2 regions of the Paenibacillus sp. FSL H7-0690 genome follow, and region 1 is predicted to be linked to the other one. Evidence: a T-box and tRNA genes for the amino acid it is inferred to sense, from the RefSeq annotation. Region 1 holds a T-box; the other holds one or more tRNA genes.
What was found. A T-box is a leader RNA that pairs with one kind of tRNA and senses whether it is charged. The one in region 1 lies ahead of MHI32_RS24485 (valine--tRNA ligase), so its partner is inferred to be a tRNA-Val.
Positions count from the first base shown of each region.

Region 2: it encodes a tRNA-Val, which carries the amino acid that the T-box ahead of MHI32_RS24485 (valine--tRNA ligase) is inferred to sense. The anticodon was not compared.

Region 1 is NZ_CP150281.1:5,539,235-5,549,200, reverse strand. Features, by position in the region: gene MHI32_RS24490 (LysM peptidoglycan-binding domain-containing protein) at 1-1,176, shown strand, start outside; T-box leader at 1,371-1,654, shown strand; gene MHI32_RS24485 (valine--tRNA ligase) at 1,758-4,457, shown strand; gene MHI32_RS24480 (folylpolyglutamate synthase/dihydrofolate synthase family protein) at 4,463-5,839, shown strand; gene murC (UDP-N-acetylmuramate--L-alanine ligase) at 5,846-7,222, shown strand; gene MHI32_RS24470 (GGDEF domain-containing protein) at 7,432-8,598, shown strand; gene MHI32_RS24465 (GGDEF domain-containing protein) at 8,617-9,789, shown strand.
Region 2 is NZ_CP150281.1:2,749,308-2,759,273, reverse strand. Features, by position in the region: gene MHI32_RS12030 (DUF3892 domain-containing protein) at 1-97, opposite strand, end outside; gene MHI32_RS12025 (GNAT family N-acetyltransferase) at 184-627, opposite strand; gene MHI32_RS12020 (hypothetical protein) at 735-947, opposite strand; gene MHI32_RS12015 (site-2 protease family protein) at 1,047-2,120, opposite strand; gene MHI32_RS12010 (copper amine oxidase N-terminal domain-containing protein) at 2,323-3,513, shown strand; partial or broken gene MHI32_RS12005 (ATP-dependent DNA ligase) at 3,520-3,639, opposite strand; gene MHI32_RS12000 (cohesin domain-containing protein) at 3,713-4,768, opposite strand; gene MHI32_RS11995 (hypothetical protein) at 5,389-6,540, opposite strand; gene MHI32_RS11990 (YolD-like family protein) at 7,169-7,330, shown strand; gene MHI32_RS11985 (group-specific protein) at 7,561-7,788, shown strand; tRNA gene MHI32_RS11980 (tRNA-Val) at 8,230-8,301, opposite strand; gene MHI32_RS11975 (hypothetical protein) at 8,454-8,756, opposite strand; gene MHI32_RS11970 (ATP-dependent DNA ligase) at 8,935-9,639, shown strand; gene MHI32_RS11965 (hypothetical protein) at 9,879-9,966, shown strand, end outside.

The sequences.
Region 1 (9,966 bases):
ACACAACGTCTGGAGCATGCCATTCCCGTGGAAATCACTGTTCCGCTTACACGCGTCAGCTCGATTGAAGATATTGGGGTAGAGATTGAGAATTTTGATATCGATCTGCTCACGATGCGCACTGTGAATATAACAGGCGTATTATCGCTGCGGGGGATCGGTGGTGCGGACCCTCAACCTCAACCAGCCTGGCAGCAAGAGGAGTATACAGTCGCCTATTCTCCTGTGAATGATGACAGGGTAGAAGCTACTGCGGAGCTACAAGAACAGGAAAATGATGCACTTTATGAAAATTCTCAGTGGACCTTCGGTGAGGATGCCTCACAGGTTGCTGTAGAAGAACATGAGCATGCCGAAGCGAATGAACAGGAAACAGAAGAATCATTAGTCTCAAGTGGAGCCGCTCATACGTCCCCTGTAGTCAATTTCTCATCCGGTCAGGAGAAGGACAAGGGAGCTAAAGCACGGACACATAGTCTGGAGTCCCAAGTTGACGATGCTAAAGCGGGTTTATCCGATTACTGGTTTAAAGCCGAGGCCCAGAACAAAGAGGTTGAGGTGTCTCAGCTGAATCAAGCAAGCAATGTGAGCGAAGAGAACCAACAGTCGGCAGAGGAATATTTTATTCCTAGAGAGACTGCTGTCCTAGCCGTTAGTGCAGATGCAATTCAGGATATCCCTGTATTCGCTTCTGAAAATGAGGCTAATAATGCGCTCCCTAAGCAAGAAGAGAATACTGCGCCGATTAATGAGAATGCGAACGAAGTTTTTGTTTCACAAGAGAGTGTGGCTTCTCATGAGGAGAAACAAGATCTTAAGATCGCCTTGGGCAGTAAAAAAGAAGCAGAAATTCCGGAAAAAGAACATCTCACCTTCTCCTCTTTACTAAGCTCCAGTCGTGTCCGTAAAGAGCAGGAAGCTCTGCAGTCGGAAGGAAACACATCTGCAGCAGTGGACGTTCCAGAGGTTGGCAATAATACGGAATGGAAGAGCAGATTCATTGCCAGCGCGGATGGAGCTAACATGTTCCGCAAAGTTCGGCTGTGTATTGTGCAGCGTGAAGAAACACTGGATACCATAGCAGAGAAGTATCAGCTAAGTGCGCGGGAGCTGGTAATGTATAATCGCTTATCCGGGCAGAGTGTAGAGGAAGGCCAAGTGTTGTACATCCCGTAATCGAATCGTGATGCGTACACACATGAATAGGTGAATCCCGATCAGGTATTAGGATCGGGATTTTTGCTGTTTCATTGTTGGAAGGGATGCTTCAGAAGAAATAAGTCGAAATTCAGCCTAAAGTCCCGCTGCAAAGGCGTATCCAGGTTGACTAGGGGGGGCTCAAAATGTATTATGGAGTAAGCAATATCTAAGTAAAGACTGGGAACGGGAAGAGTAGGCGGTCAGCCCTTCAGAGAGCGGAATTGCAAGTGCTGTGACATTCCGTAGGAAACAGCCCCCGAAGTCGCCCCGGAGTCGCCCTTCTGAGCTTATCTTCATATTTGTGAAGGATAAGTTAGGTTGTGGCCGGTAGCAGCCGTTATCTGTACGAGTGTCGCGCTAAGCTTCTGAATCCGTAGGGTAAGAAGTGTAGTTTTATTTTTCATTGGCGCGAAACAAAGGTGGTACCGCGAAAGAATGACCTTTCGTCCTTTGAGACGAGGGGTCTTTTTGTTTTTTTCAGAGACCTGTGCGCTCTATACAGCAACTTTATTAACAACTATAAGCAACTACAAGTAAACTAGTGGAGGTATCAGAGAATGGCTGACCAAAACCATCTAACAGCGGCAGATGCTGCCGCTACGAATGAATCTAAAAACGAGATGCCAACAACGTATGATCCGAAGGCAGCAGAACAGAAATGGTATTCCTACTGGACAGAGGGCGGATATTTCCGTGCAGGCCAGCGTCCGGATGCTAAAGCCTATAGTATTGTGATCCCGCCGCCAAACGTAACAGGAATGCTGCACATCGGGCATGCGCTCGATTTCACATTACAGGATATCCTGATTCGTACTAAACGGATGCAGGGCTTCGATACGCTTTGGTTGCCAGGTACGGACCACGCAGGTATTGCAACACAAACGAAGGTAGAGCAGAAGCTGCGCGAGCAGGGGATTTCCAGACATGACCTCGGACGTGAGAAGTTCCTGGAGCAGGTGTGGGATTGGAAAGACAAATACGCGAACACCATTCATGAGCAGTGGGCAAAAATGGGACTTTCCCTTGACTACTCCCGCGAGCGTTTTACCCTCGATGAGGGTTTGTCGAAGGGAGTTCGCGAGGTATTTGTTAAGCTTTATAATAAAGGCTTGATCTACCGCGGTAAACGTATCATCAACTGGGATCCGGCGGCTCGTACGGCGTTGTCGGATATCGAGGTTGAATATAAGGAAGTTAACGGTCATCTGTACCACCTGCGTTACCCCCTTAAAGATGGCAGCGGACATATCACTGTAGCGACCACACGTCCGGAGACGATGTTGGGTGATACGGCAGTTGCTGTTCATCCTGAGGATGATCGTTATAAAGATCTGATTGGTAAAACGCTGATCCTGCCGATTATCGGCCGGGAGATTCCAATTATCGCTGACGAGTATGTAGATAAAGAGTTTGGCAGCGGTGCGGTTAAGATCACGCCAGCTCATGATCCAAATGACTTCGAGGTAGGTCAACGGCACAATTTGCCGCAGATCAACGTAATGGATGAGAGCGGTACGATGAACGAAGAAGCAGGACCTTACCAAGGTCAAGACCGGAGTGAATGCCGTAAGGCCATCACGGCGGATCTGAAGGAGCAAGGCGTTCTGATCTCTATTGAAGATCATGTGCATCAAGTTGGACACAGTGAACGTTCAGGAGCGGTTGTTGAGCCGTACCTGTCCACACAATGGTTCGTGAAGATGCAGCCGCTCGCCGAAGCTGCCATCAATGCACAGAAGGATGGTAATGGGGTTAACTTTGTACCTGAACGGTTCGAGAGAACCTACCTGAACTGGATTGAAAACGTACGCGACTGGTGTATTTCCCGTCAGCTTTGGTGGGGACATCGTATTCCGGCTTGGTATTCTGAATCTACCGGTGAGCTGGTTGTGGCGAATGACGAGGAAGAAGCGCGCCGGATCAGCGGCTTAACCGACCTGAAACAGGACGAGGATGTTCTGGATACTTGGTTTAGCTCCAACCTCTGGCCATTTGCAACCCTAGGCTGGCCGAATGAAGACAGTGCAGATTTCAAACGTTACTATCCGAACGATGTGCTTGTAACAGGCTACGATATTATTTATTTCTGGGTAGCGCGGATGATCTTCTCGGCACTGGAATTCACCGGAGAGAAACCATTCTCCGACGTATTGATGCATGGTTTGGTACGGGATGCTGAAGGACAAAAAATGTCCAAATCACTCGGAAACGGTGTAGATCCGCTTGAGGTTATCGAGAAGTATGGCGCAGATGCTATGCGTTATATGATTTCTACCGGCAGCACAGCGGGTCAGGATTTACGCTTCCGCTGGGAAAAGGTAGAGCAGGCGCGTAATTTCGCTAATAAGATCTGGAATGCGTCACGCTTCGCCCTCATGAATCTTGAAGGAGTTAGCTTCGAGAATATTGACATTACTGGTGAGCTAACTACGGCTGACCGTTGGATTTTACACCGCCTGAACGAAACTTCTCGTGAAATTACGCGTCTAATTGACTCGTACGAGTTCGGCGAGACCGGCCGCCAGCTGTACAACTTCATTTGGGACGATTTGTGTGACTGGTATATTGAGTTCGCGAAGCTGTCGCTTTACGGAACGGATGCCGCAGCCAAAGCGAAGACACAGTCCGTACTTGCTTATGTACTCGACCGCACGATGCGCTTGATCCATCCGTTTATGCCGTTTATTTCGGAGGAAATCTGGCAGCATCTGCCGCATGAAGGAGAGACAATTACTTTGGCTGCTTGGCCTGAGTATGATGCTGCTCTGGAGAACCCGCAAGCGGTAGCGGAAATGAACCTGCTGATGGATGTAATCCGGGCAGTTCGTAATATCCGTGCTGAAGTAAATGTACCGATGAGCAAAAAGGTTGATTTGATTATTAAAGCGAGCAATGAGGAAACGCTGAGCATCATTACTCGTAACGACAACTACATCGGACGTTTCTGCAATACCTCTTCTTTCGAAGCTGGCCTGAATCCGGAAACGCCAGACAAGGTAATGTCCGCTGTAGTAACGGGAGCGGAACTGCTTCTGCCTTTGTCGGGGCTGATTGATATTGAACAAGAAATCGCTCGTCTGGAAAAAGAAGTGCAGACGCTGAACAGCGAAGTAGAACGCGTAGAGAAAAAGTTGAGCAATCAGGGCTTCGTGGCCAAAGCTCCCGCAAAAGTTATCGAAGAGGAGCAGGCGAAGCAGGCAGATTATTCTGCCAAACGTGAGAAAGTACTTGCCCGCATAGCAGAGCTGAGAGGATAAGAGACATGGATGACCTAAATCGGGGCGGGAGCACCGCCCCTCTTGCGACATATACCGAAGCGGTTAACTGGATCAAGGGCCTGATTCCTTTTGGAATCCGGCCAGGTTTAGACAGAATTGAGATGTTGATGGACAAGCTGGGAAACCCGCACCGTCGGCTGAAATTTATTCATGTGGCGGGTACCAACGGCAAAGGCTCCACCTGTGCTTTTTTGACAAGCGCACTGTTGCAAAGCGGCTATTCTGTCGGCACCTTCACGTCTCCGTATATTACGAAGTTCACGAACAGGTTCCAATATAATAATACGGACATTCCTGAAGAAACTCTTCTTGAGCTAGTGAATACCCTTCGTCCTTTGGTAGATGAGATTGCAGAAACGGAATTTGGCTCACCAACGATGTTTGAGGTAACTACAGCTGTGGCCATTCTATTTTTTGCGGGTGTTTCTTGTCCGGATGTTGTCGTATGGGAGACTGGGCTTGGGGGAAGGCTGGATGTAACGAACATCGTTACTCCGATCGTGTCGGTGATTACAAATGTCGGCCATGACCATATGGATATTCTGGGAGATACGCTTGAGAAGGTTGCAATGGAGAAAGCCGGGATTATCAAACCCGGTGTACCTGTTGTTAGCTGCGTAAATCAACCGGAAGTCGTGGCTGTACTCAAGGAGAAAGCGGCGGCTTGCCGCTCTACTCTTTATCTTGCCGGAGAAGATTTTAGCTATGAAGCTACTGGAATCCATGCGGATGTGCAGACCTTTAACTTTAAGGGTCCCTTCCGTTCGCTTGGACTTGGGATTGTGATGAAAGGCGAACACCAGATTAGCAATGCGGCAGGAGCCATGATGGTTCTTGAAGTTTTGCGCCAGTATATGGCGTTCATGCTAGAGGATGAAGATGTTCTGGAAGGATTGCGTCATGCATTTTGGGCTGGAAGGCTGGAAGAGGTAAGTAAATCTCCGAGGATCGTACTGGATGGAGCACATAATCCGGAAGGCGCGGAGAGCCTTGCCAAAAGCCTGCCACAGCTCTATAAATACGGTAAATTAAATTTACTTATGGGAATGATGGCAAATAAGCATCATGAATCCTACTTTAAGCATATACTGCCTATAGTGGATACGCTCATCCTGACCGAACCGGATTTCCAGAACAAAATGGACGCGGAGCATCTGCAGGTTATCGCAGAAAGTCTGCGGGATAAATATGCCAAGGAAAACTTGGTAATCATAGTAGAACATAATTGGGGAAAAGCGCTGCAACAACTGAAGTCGATTACAGCGGAGGATGACCTTGCCGTCGTATCTGGTACGCTGTATTTGATTTCTGACGTGCGCGGTACACTTTTGCAGCAACCCGATACTGAAAAAGGCTGGTGACGACTGTTGGATACTACTGAACGTGTGCATTTTATAGGGATCGGCGGCTACGGTATGAGCGCGATTGCCCGAGTAATGCTAGAAATGGGATATACGGTTACGGGCTCCGATGTGGCTGCCCAAGAATTGACGGATAAATTGATTGCTAAAGGTGCCAAGATTTATATTGGGCATACAGCAGAACAAGTAAAAGGTGCGGATCTGGTCGTGTACTCTACGGCTTTGTCTAGCGATAATGTGGAATGGGTGGAAGCAGAGCGTCTTAAGATTCCAATTCTGCACCGCTCACAAATGTTAGCCCGTTTATTGAACGAACGTAAAGGGGTAGCTGTTGCCGGAGCGCATGGTAAAACAACTACATCCTCTATGATCGCACTTGTAATGGAAGAGTGTGAAGTTGATCCTACGTATATTATTGGCGGAGAGATTATGAACGTCGGTACGAATGCAAAGGCAGGACAAGGCGATTATGTAGTGGCGGAAGCGGATGAGAGCGATGGCTCTTTCTTGCACTATCACCCTTGGCTTGGAATTGTCACGAATGTGGAAGCAGATCACTTGGAGAATTATGGCGGAGATTTTAACCGTCTCAAGGCTGCTTATGTACAGTTTATGAACCAGACCCGTGAAGACGGCACTGCGATTGTGTGTGCAGATGACGAGAACGTGATTTCTTTATTGCCTGAAGTGTCAGGTAAGGTGATTACTTACGGCATCAAGTCGAAGACTGCAGATTATATTGCCACAGACATCGTTCTTGGCGACCGTCAGGTTTCGTATACGATGAACCATAATGGCGTAGTATTGGGACAAATTGAACTATCCGTGCCAGGCCAGTACAATCTGTATAATTCAATGGCTGCGGTTATCGCTTGTTTGAAGTCAGGAATCTCTTTTGAAAAAATCGCTGAAGCGATCGTGAAATTCCATGGTGCGAAGCGCCGTTTTCAAGTGCTCGGAGAAGTCGATGACATTCTGGTCATCGATGATTATGCGCATCACCCAACTGAAATTCAGGCGACAATCAGTGCTGCTAAGGCAACGGGGAAACGGATTATTGCCGTATTCCAGCCTCAGCGGTATACACGTACGTTCTTCCTGCTAGATGCCTTCAGCCGCGCCTTTAGCGAAGCAGATGAGGTGATCATCACCGACATCTACTCTCCGGCAGGTGAGAAGCAGATTGAGGGGGTTACATCTGCGAAGCTGGTTGAGCTTATTGTGCAGAACAGTAACGCTGGTGCAAGACATCTGCCAACCAAAGAAGATGTGCTTGCTGATCTGAAACCTCGTATTGCCCCAGGTGACCTAGTGATTACGATGGGCGCAGGCGATATCTGGAAGGTTGGATACGCATTGGCGGACGGCTTGAAGAAGCGTTAATACAAACACAGGCCTACACGAGAATATTCATATTCTCTTGACCATAGCACTTCCCCCCGAGCTCCGTGCAGGGGGAAGTGCTTTTTTGTATACTTAAGCGGTGTATGTACATTCTAAAAAATGAAATAAATAGGGTATTTGCTGAACCAGCCATTGAGTGCTATAGTGCTGTCAGTAGAGGATCAATTTTTCCGTGTAGGTGGTGACTCATGGACTCCCAGCTTGATATCAAAACGTTAGTGTATTTATTTATTTTTGGAAATCTATTTATATTGCTGCTGATAACCAATTACCGGAGGAGCGCTCCTAAAGACAGGGCATCCACCTTATTCATACGCTCAAAGGCGGTGCAGCTGCTCTTCTGGTGTTCATTATTATTATGGGGTCATATCCCCCGCGCTTTATCCATTCCACTTAGCAACGCTTTGATTCTTTTAGGCTGCTGTCTGGAGATTATTGCTTTACTGCTGATGATGGGAATCCTTGGTCAGCGGATAAAGTTGTATTACATAACGCTTTCCATACTTAGTTCGATTACTTTTAGTATTGTTGCGATCTTCTTTCATCATTCCAGCTGGCGCATAGCCTGTACCTCATTATGGTCGATACTGTTTATTGTCTATCCAGCTTACCACCTCACGGTGAACCCCAAAGGCACCCCTCTTCAGAAGATACTCGGAATATTGTTTTACGCTTTTGCAGGGATTATGCTGCTCCGCGCGATTGTTGCATTGATCTGGGAGCCAGAGATGAACGTGTTCACAACTAATCTTTCGCAGTATTTATATTACCTGGGGATGTATTTATTGTTGATTGTGGGAGCCGCAGGCTTTATTCTACTTTCTAACGAGCATTCCTTTGTGAAACTGAAACGAATCGCTAGCTACGATGATCTGACTGGAATCCTTAACCGTGGAGCATTTCTTGAGGAAGCTGAGGTACGGCTTGAGAAGGCAGTTGCTGAGCAAGAGTACTTTTCGTTTATGCTGCTGGATTTGGATCATTTCAAAGAAATCAATGATACATACGGCCATGATACCGGCGATGTTGTTCTGGAAGAATTCGCATTGACGATTAAGGACAACCTCGAAAACAGCGATTTATTTGGCAGGCTGGGCGGCGAGGAATTTGCAGTTATCCTTTGCGGGCTGGATGAAGCTAGCTGTGACCGGAAAGCTGAAGTGTTACGAAAGGCAGTAATGAAGACGCCTACACAAAAACTTTTACAAGGCTATACAGTTAGTATAGGTGTAATTACAATCATACCGGATCAGGAGATCTGGATAAATAAGCTGTACAAGCTGAGCGATAAAGCGTTATACCAAGCCAAACAAGAAGGAAGAAACCGAGTGGTCAGATACAATTATATTTATTGAGCATGGAGAATACAGGGGGTGAAATTCACTAACATGCATCTGGATCTCAAGACACTGCTGGTCTGCCTCTTTATGTGGCAATCCTTTACGGTATTACTTATTGTCGTCTATCGTTTGCGTTACGCGCAGGAACGGACTTCTACCTTGTTTGTCACGGCAAAATATTTGCAGCTGGCAGCTTTAATTCTCCTTTTGCTGAATGATTTCACAGACTCACGACTTCCCATTCCAATCAGTATGCTGCTTGCTTTAGCTGGAGGTACGCTGGAAAGCTTAGCGCTTCTGATGCTTCTCAGAGTTTTTGGGAGTAGGATTGAACGATATTATACGATCCTGTTCGGAGTATCCATTGTCATCGTAGTGCTACTGCATATAATTATGCCAGATGAGCGGTTGGTTATGGCTGCAACTTGTCTATTTGGGATTATGATCATAGCTTTGCCAGCTTATATATTAGCTGTGAAGATTAGAGAAACCTCTCTCCAGCGAACCATAGGATTGTTGTACTTTGTTGTAATTTTAGCGCTGGTTAGCAAGGGACTTGAACCGTTTTATTCGATGTTAGGATGGAATGCACAGACCTCTCACTGGCTGCAGATATTTTTTTATCTGGGGATTTATTTGCTTATGTTCTTAGGAACTGCAGGAATCATGCTGCTTTATAGGGAGGATTCCTTTACAGAATTGGAACGGGTGGCCACTTATGATGTGTTGACAGGTATTTTGAATCGCAGATCCTTTGTACAGCGCGCCCGGCCTTTAATAGCTGCCTCAGCAATGAAGAAGCTGCCGTATTCTTTTTTACTGCTGGATGTGGATCACTTTAAACGCATAAACGATACCTACGGCCACAATACCGGCGACCATGTTCTGAAGGATCTGGCTCATAAAATAAAACAGCAGCTTGGCAATGGTGATCTGTTCGGAAGATTCGGTGGTGAGGAGTTCACTGTGCTGCTGCATAGAGCCGATGAACAAAACAGTGATATGATTGCAGAGCGGATGCGCACAGCGGTTACAGGGGCGGTCATTCATGGTGTGCCCTTGCATTACACGATAAGTGTTGGCATCATCACGGTGGATTCAGGTGAACGATACGCATTGAACACTCTTTACAAACTTAGTGACACTGCATTGTATCAGGCTAAGAAAAAGGGCCGGAACTGTGTAGTTAGAAGCTACGACAACTAAAGTGTCTTCCTTTCGACATTAAGCGAGGGAGATGCTTTTTTTGTATGCAAAGAGGCGTAGTACATATTACCTAACGATTATGATTTCTATCCATAGAGCAATTCATGATTATGTATGGCGTCAAAAAAGGGGTTTTAGTCTATATTTTAGAAAATGTGGCGTTTTATAAGGGGAAAT
Region 2 (9,966 bases), 2.8 Mb from region 1:
ACGCCAGCACACGTCCTGTAGAGGTCTGGAAGCTTGTTAAATCGCCATCCCCATTTTTTTGAACAGCTACGAAAGATTCACGTTCGTTATTTGGCACTTTAGCTCGCCCCTTGCACTTGGATTTGCCATCATTCGGCACATCCTAGCTTGCGTAGAGCGTCCAATAATTATGTGCGCCAATCTTTAAAGTATTTTTTGCATACGTACATGTAATATACCTGCATCATAAAATGGTTCTGTAGAAATAACTTCATAGCCGAGTTTCTTATAGAAATTCTCTGCCTGACACTGAGCATCTAGAATTGAAGCTTCCAGTCCAAGCTCCCGAGCAAGCTCTTCCATCGCCAGTAACAAGACACGTCCGTATCCTTTGACCCGATAGTCTTTCAATACGGCGATGCGCTGCATTTTAGCAGTACCTGCTTTGTAATAGATCAATCTACCCGTTGCTACAGGTATCCCTTCATCTATAATCAGAATATGGTGCGCATTCGGACTGATGGCATCATATTCGTCAATTTCTTCCTCGGCCGGTACCTTTTGTTCCTCAACAAATACTTTAGTACGGATATCCAGCCCCATCTGAAGCTGTTCCTCTGTAGTTACCCGTAAGATTTCTGCCGCCATGTTAGTTGCAAACTCCTCTCTCTATGTAGCCAACGATAGTTGTCTATTATATAAAATAATGACTAGAAAGAAAAGCCTACACATGGAATCCGTAACCTCTCAGTAGACTAATCCACAGAATATACTTCTTCAGGGATTGAACGGTTATATACGTCTTGCATCACAGGTGACAACGGAGGATACTGACTTTTAGATTTGCCATCCAGATTGGTCATCTCATTGATTTCGATAACTTTTGCGGGTTTCGCCGTAGAACACCCCACTACACCCAGCAGTAACAATAGGCAAACGCCGACTTCCCATTTCACAATTTTAGACATAAAAAAGCTCCTTTCATCGCAGCTGCATTTATACTCACTACAGCTTTGACGATTCAAGAGCTTTATAAACAATAGGAGCTATTCATTCCAGTTTCCCTCTTAGAGATTGACGTTTCCAACCAAATGGACTAAATACATCATCCCAACCAAAAAGCCTGCTAAAACAAAATAAGCTGTCCCATATTTCCAGCGTGTATTGGCTGGCACATCGTAATACTTATCATTATCGTGTACGGTACAGCTAATGTCACATTGCATTTTTAAATGAAGACCATTCTCTAACGTTACTTGCTCCAGCTGCGAAATTCTTACCTTTTCAATAATACATTGCTGTGGCAGTGTAGCTTTTCCATAATAATTCAGCTGGTCCCATCTGACCACAACATACTGCTGTCTCTCTAGATCACTGTAGGTAGTAAAAGGTAAATCCCGGCGATGCTCAGCTCCTGGAATCATGTAACCCGCCTCTCGCAAGGGCTCCACGGGAATTAAGAACCCCTTAGTCACAGACTGCGGGCGGTTGTTGTTACGTCTTTTCACATATTTATTATACAGATCGTAAGCAAACATTGCCCAGATGATAAAGAACAAAATCGAACGCAAGTAAACGATTATAGCTAAGCCACCCACCAGACCCACAAGCCACAGCCAGCGCGTAACTGCGGTAGCAATACGTCCACCGTCTAGCGGATGGATTGGCAGCAGATTAATCAAATTAAGTAATAAGCCTATATAAGCCAGGGAATAAAGAAGCGGACTATCCATATAGTATCCCGCTCCAAAAACAGCAGTAGCCCCAATAGTACCCAGAATCGGTCCGCCAAAAGCAACATACGCTTCTGTCTTCGCATCCAGCGGATGTTTTTTCATAGTAATTAAGGCGCCTAAAAAAGGAATAAATAACGGAGCGCTGACGGGTAGCCCGATCCGCTTAGCGGCTATAACATGTCCCAATTCATGAACAAGCAAAAGCAGGACGATACCTATAGCAAACCCCCACGGATAAATCAAAGCATATGCTCCTATAGAAACCATCATGGAAATTAACGGCCCGGCAATTTTACCTATTTTCAGCAGAGACAAAATCGCCTTTCCTTTTAACAGGAGCATGGCGGCTCCGCCCCCCAACCATTTCAGCGGAGTAGAAGTATTCTTTTTCTGCTCATTTTGCATTTGCGGCAAGATCACAAGCTCCTTTATCTTTCAATTTTAAGAAACTACTGTACAGTTCCATCTATCTTATCATAGTAGCATTAAATATATTTCTACAGTGAGCCCTTCGGAAAGTATACGACGCAACTTTTAGAAACGTTTCAGCGTCAAACCAACTATCTTGGATAAATTTTACTGCCAGATAAAGAAAGGGTTGGTTCATATGCTCTCTTTTCACTCCAAAGCTTGGTTATCCGTCTTAATGCTCTCAACACTTTTACTCCCTGCCACCATGTCAGCAAGCTCTTCATTAACTGTATCGGAGTCCTCTGCGCTTGCCCAAGCTTCCTCTGCTAGTACTTCGCAAGTATACTACCAATTTGGCATTCCTGGTGGAAACATAGGCGGACCTGCGCTGCTCAAAAATGGTGTAATCTACGTAGATGTTCGGGGGATCGCTGAACAAGCTGGCTTAAAAATGGAATGGGATAAATCCGGCAAACGTGCTCTGTTCAAAGGCTGGACTAAAAGTTTTGCTGTTCGAATCGGGAGTCAAACTGGCGTGCTTGACGGGAAAGCGGTAGATCTAGGAGGAATACCTTTTAAATCCAAAGAAGATGGGATATATGTGCCGGCCCGTTTTATCGTTAAGGCTTTCGAAGGCAGCCATCTCCGTCTGGACTCCACAACGAACACACTTTTAGCAGATGATCTGAAGACCTACAATGTTTTCACAGAATCCTTTGGAGGGCGTACCTATACGCTGGTCAAAGCTAATGGTGATTTATATGTCTCACAAGGCAAGGATACGGTGATAAAACTCACTTCACTCCAAACAAACTTTGACTGGGCAGGAATGAAGATCGAGAAAACGGCGGGGGGTCTGCTAGTCATTAAGATTATTGATTCCTATGGAGAGCCTCATATTAATACACGCGAAATCACACTCATATTCAAAAATGGTGCATTACTACGCAAGGCCACATTCGCTTACCAGTTCAGAGGAGATGCGGATTTCAAACCTTATGATGGCAACCTCATCTTGCATGATGGTAATACCTTACGTTTCATCCAAGACGGCACAGGCAATGTAATAGATACTCTTGATCTTGTAAAGCTGGGTGGCGAGGAAGATGCTTACTATGTAGAAAGCATTGATAAAGAAATCATACTGCTTCGTGGAAATCAGAATGGATTGCTAACCTTAATCGACCGCCAAACAGGCGAGCGAACCCTTTTGTATAAGGAGCTACTCACAGCAAAGGATCAGGAATATGCGGAAAATAACGATGTTCCTTTTAAAGGAGATACTTTGAAATTCGTAAAACGGAGCGGTGACAAATTGTATTTTATAAATGACTCCCCGCTTACTGGCAAAAAAGAAGTTATCTACTCCATTGAAGCTCATTCCTAATTAGTTTCCGGACTCTTGAGAATAAATAAGACGATGCCCATCTATCTTTGGTTCATATATAAAATCGCTGTGACTGAATGGTCCGGTAGCAGTTTGTAATAACATAAGTGTAGGTGTTATAAACATACAAAACTCCTCCATCCAATTATAGCTCTTGGCTACTAAGGATAGAGGAGGTAAGAGTTGGGAGGCTATTTTATTAGCTGTTAGGCAAATAGTTTGAGTTACTTAATATTTGATCCACAATATAAAGAAGGTCATCGTCATTGACGTACTCATCACCAGCTTGCTGAGCGTTGTATTTTACCGGATCAACATCCGCCGCCAAATACTTGAAATATCTGGCGTCAATCGCTAGATCAACCAAGGTGAATTCTCCTGATTTGTTGACATCTGTTGCTTCAATTATGATGCTGTCCTCTAAACAGTTTTCTTTCTCAAGATCATATTCCTGCTCCGTATCAGCAATCCTAGCTTTTGTGGAATCGACTACTGCTGTTCCTATGGCTTTCGCCTTGAACTTCAATTTCAGAATAACTGTGTCTTTATTAATCCCGTAGTCTTCACCTTTGCTGGCTACGATAAAGCGTAGAGTACCGTTTAAGTCGGTTGGTGTGTTGTATACTTTATAGCCAGCAACCTCTTCAAATCCAAGATACTGTAGGTGTTGATTGTCATACTTTATTTCAAAGTCTTCGGCATAAATATCTTTTACATTTTTGAGTGAAACTCCTGCTGTGAACTCTTGACCTACTCCTACCTTTTCTTTTTCGATCGTCACATCAAGTGTAGGATTCAGGACTGGTGTTGGTGTCTTTTTTACAAAAACTTTTAAATCATATAAAAAGCCTGGGCTTCCTTCTGTACCAGTTCGTGCAAGAGTTATTTTTTTAACTCCTTTTAAGTCTAAAGTTGTGTAACCTCCACTTCCTCCAGCGACAGTAGTATTACTTGTTCCATTGTCATAATTGAAAATTATTGCAACACCTGACCCATAAATTCCACCTACTGAGTAAGATGAATAACCCGAAATATCGATAGGATTCTCAAAGGAAATAGTATAATGATTGTACATTTGGGTGCCTGTGGTATTATTATTGTCGGTAAAACTAAGATTTTCAATAGTGCTATTTGCAATTACAAATGGTTTTCCTGATAGATAATCGTATACGTCCTCCGGCACACTTTCTGCATGAATCTTACTTATAGGCAAAAGTAAAGTTAATAGAAACGTAAGAAAGAAAAGTTTTTTCATTATACACCCCTTGAATAATTTTTATCGACAGGAAAATGTCTTTAGTTCTTAATTTCCTGTAGATTTTATTAGTTCAATATATGTTGGAACTGCGACGAATCAAATGTTTCGGATTCCATAAATCAAATGAGCATTTTATGTACTAAGTTTATAAAATAATACTTCTCCTTTCTTCTTAGAATGAGAACCCAATAACAATACAAGCTCGATAAGATTATTACAATAAATGGGTTGCGTCCAAACATTTTTTTGTATATATGGTATAAATATATTAAATTCACCATTTATACATAATCAATCCAATTACGAAAAAACTCGTGTTTGTTAAGCAATCGTGTGTTCGATATGATGCGTACATACTTTATGATAGTTTCACGCTTTGTTATAAGGCAGAAATTCATTTGGATTAATACTTCCAAAGAAGAGTTAAAGACAATTCTTTAGAGGATTAATATCTACTTGGATTATCCTTGCAGGCGTAGCTGAGCAGTCGAGATAGTGTCTATAGGTTGTTCTGATATAAGGGAAGCGAATATTGGTACTGCCGGTAACATACTTAAATTTTGTGAAAATAAAAAAATCCTCGTCAACCTAAAGTGATTGGCGGGGATTTTTTCTATTTATTCGGTTGTAATATACTCACTAACTTCAAAGGTAAGTATCTTATCGAATACAACATAGTCTTTACGTTTGCTGAACGGACCTTTATTGTTTGAATGCTTATCAATAGCATATGATCCTGCACCTCTGCCTGCATCACGAGCATCGTACCAGTTCAAAAATGCATCCACTTCAGCATTTGGTAGGTCATATTCTTTTTCTGTTCCATTCACCAGAGTTATAGTAAGAATAGCTCGATGGCCTGTTGGCTGTTCTGGAGTTGCTGTAGGTTTTGGCGTCACTGTTGGTGTAGCGCTAGGCGTAGTAGTCGGTGTTGGCTCCGGTGTACTGGTCGGAGATGGAGAAGCTGTTGGTTCAGGAGTAATAGTAGGTATTGGTGTTGGTTCAGGCACTTCGGCTTTGCGTAAATCTGTATCAATTAGAGTAGAACCCAGTTGTCCCGCAGAAAACGTTATTTCTTTTACTTTTTTTTGAGTAGGTATGTCGTAATAATAAGAAGTCTTTGCAAATGCTTCAACTGGAGTGAAAGTTATGCGAGTGTTATCTTCAAACATAATCGTTGCTGTAAGCCAGTCACCTTGTTTTCTAACAAATAGTTTATCTGCAAATACAGGTTCACTAAATGTATGATGGTAAATATATCTAATTGTATTGCTAATTACTTTGTTAGTAGAATCATCACCGTCAGTAAGTTGGTAAGTTGCACCTTGTCCGCTAGTAAATAATTTACCTGCGAGTAAGGAATCTTCACCAAATTCAGAAGGGATGGGGACTGTCAACGGATTAATGGAGGTAACATTATTTACTGGTCTTGGGTTGTTATCATCATACCAGATCGCTCCTGTTAATTCTGCGCCTTCATCTAACGTGATTTCAACCATACGAATTTTTTTATATGTATTTTCATTCTTATAAGTTCCAGTCAATTTCAAAGCAGAGTCTGGGGAGTGGAACAGCAGGGCTTTATCTGTACCGTAAAATTTCAAATCATGGCCTGTTCCGGTACCTATTAAACTTATTTTGCTTGTTTGTTGCCCATCAACCCCGAGGTCAACATAAACCACCCGCGGCTCCGTGCTTGCGGAAGCGATATGTACAGGTACCGCAGTAAATAATAAAAATAAAACAAGTAAAAAATTTAACTTTTTCATAATAATTACTAACACCCCTTATTTTGTTCTTTTATCCTTATTATATAGATATGATAACAAACTTGTCTAAACATAAATTCCTATATATGTAATGAAGTGAATGAATAATGATAGTTTGTTCTTTATACCAATTAGTGAATAAGTTTCTTGTTGTTTTAAGAATGTACGTCTTTTTATCATAAAAAAATATGTTCTATTTTTAGGGGGCTATCAACGTGCATATGCGGATTGGTAAACCGTTGAAATTGTTTACTAAGATAAAGTTGGCAAAATTACTCAGCGCAAAATTGAAGTTAAGGTATAAAGGACGGAAAGATTCGTGCACCATGCTTAAATACAGGAGCGCCAAGATTGTTTCTAATGGTAAATATATTAGCTTGGCAGCCAAGTGATAAAGGAGCAATTGCATGAATCCATTAACGGATAAAGAGAAAGAAATGCTCAGATCATTAATTAAGATGATCAAAATAATTCACTATCCGCCAATTACGTGAACTTGCCAGGGAGGTAGGGGTGTCATCTACAGTGGTAATACATGTGTACATGGAGCGCTTGAAGAGTAAGGGGTAAATACAGAGAGGTAACATGCCACGAGCATTGAGAGTTATTAAGGGAGTCGACGAAGACAATGAAATCACAACAGCGTAAGAAACTTGAAGGTAATGGTCTTTGGGAGGGAAGTCGGATGTTAATGCCTGAACATAAAAATAGGATTCTGGACGATCCGCTAAATGAAGAGGTGCGATCAAAGCCTGATTTAGATCCCCAAGAATTAGCTGAAATCTCATAGGTACTAGCTCAATCTTTAGAGGATTGTAGTCCCATCACGATTACATTGTTTGGGGAATATGAGGACAGATCCATTCATGGGATAGTCATGAGAGTAGATCAGCACCTTAGACAGATTAAGTTTCGTTATGGCGAGGATTGGGATTGGATTAAAATAGAGGACATTATTGGAGCGAGTTCGTAATAAAACTTTGATGTACCGTTTATATGAAGATGTAAGGAGTTTGTGAGATGAGTGATGGTAAGAATTTAGTTACTATTGATATAGATAAATCGGAAATATTATTAATTTGCCGAGAAAAAATAGAGAAATTACTTGATGAATTAGATAATAAGTACGTATTTTGGGATACAACAGAGCCTGAAAAACGAACTTGTATGAGTTGGAATTCAATTCAATTCAAGATACATTTTTCTTTGACGATAGATTTCCAAAATATAAAATCGGAAATGGTATGATCCGGTTAAAGAGACACGTACCTTTTTGGAAAAGTGGCTAAGTGAACAAAAGCAAATAATTATTGATTGGGAGAAGTTTGAAGAAGAGGTGCGATAAAACATATGAATAAGCACCATCAGTTAATGGTGGGGGCTTATATGCTGGTCATTGGTGATAATTCTGGTTGCTAAAATGTTAAGAGTGCAGCTTTCATTTTTTCTCTTCAACATAACAGATTTACCATAATACTGACTGTACACTTTTTGAAGTTGGCTTCTCCAGATAACATTTATTAAAGTAATTGAGAGGGCTGCCTGAGTTGTGAAAAAGATAGCCATTTTTTTATGAGAAGAAAAATTTCGTCCCCAATCCGTCCCCTAGAGCAAGATTCACAAATTTATAGAGCGGCATCGATGATCGAAAAAAAAGAAAAAGCCTTATATAATAAGGCTTTTTCGATATAGGACGGATGGGGTTCGAACCCATGACCCCTACCCTGTCAAGATAGTGCTCTCCCGCTGAGCTACCGTCCTGCGACGAAATTTATAATACCATACGATAGAGTAGGATGGCAATTCTTTTTTATAATCAATATAGATGTAGAGTTGTATTTACTTCTTAATTTTCTCCGATTAAGTAGTTAAATAGCTAGAAAGGGGATGACCCTTCATCCCCCTGCACCGAGTCAGATAAAAAACGGGAGTAGAAATAGACTGCTTATTCCGAAAAAAGGGATACGGCGTGGATAGAAGCGGCGTCTTGGGTAAAAGCCGGGCTGGAACCCGAATTGTCTATAGTTCGACTGCTCGGCAGGCATTCCGTTCATACGATCGACCATTTCATTGCTGGGAACCGCTAGGGTGATATAGTTCTGATCCACGTGAGCGATGAAGCCGTCAAAGGATTGACCATCAGTCGTTACTATACCTACATATTTATTCATGCAATTCCAAGCGACCTGTTGATGAAAATTTGTATTTGATTCCATGGATATCCTCCTCGAATGTTTCAATCCTGATAACAGTCTATGGTCCTTTGCCTACAACGTTCACGGCGTTTGCCTATATGTAGGAAGGTTAATTTTCAGGGATAATCACTGAGGAGGATTCGATTAGTTCTTTAATCAATACACATGCTTGTGCTGTACTTTCTAATCAGTATTATTCTTGGAGTTATTACATCTCCCATTTGCGGACGATGTTGTTTTAGACGGTGAAGTAGCTTGTGTTGATCCTACAACCGGAGTATCAGATTTCGAATCTGTTATGAGTCGTTTTCAAGCGAGACGAGCTGATAAAATAACTCAACTCACCGGGACACTCCCAGCGTATTACGCCATCTTTGATATCTTAATGTACAAAGATCAGGATCTGCGTGGATTGCCCCTGATGAGCCGTAAGGAGATACTGGCGGGGTTAACTCTACCGTCTGATAGCTTTGGAGTAGCGCCTCACGTTGAAGGTGCTGGAGAGGCATTGTTTGAGCAGATCGAAACTCGCGGTAAGGAAGGCATAGTGGGTAAACGTAAAAATAGCGTATATGAGACTGGCCGCCGTTCTCACGCGTGGCAAAAGGTCATCAATTGGACCTATGCTGATGTTTTCATAACCGAATATCGCAAACAAGAATTTGGTTGGCTGGCTGCTGTTCCATCCAGTACATCCAGAAAACTACGTCCAGCTGGGATTATTGAACTCGGCGCTTCACCAATTCATAAACAGGCATTCAGAGTTGTAGCACCGCAACTAATTAAAGGTGAGGATAAGGAGTTAGTTCATTTAGAACCACGGTTAAGAGCAAAGGTGCGAATGAGGCACTGGTCTAAATCCGGCATGCTCCGGAGTCCAGTGTTTACGGAGTTCATAGTATAAATAATAAACGCCCGCCGACTATTTAAGGTTGACGGGCGTTTTGCTTTAGGGATTATGGCACTCAATTAGTCTTAGGACATACTTACTATTAAAATCCAATGTTCACTATTTTCATCATTTTTATACAAAATAATACATTATATATATATTTTATTCATACTTAGTGCATATATACATTTTAATCAAATTTAATTATAATTTTCCTTGTTACTATATTTTTTAATTGGGAGGATTAACTAATGTTGAAAAAGAAATTGCTTGTAGGGCTCTTCGCTGTTGCTTCGTGTTTCGCTGCAGGATCGACCTCATTCGCAGCAACTGCTCCAA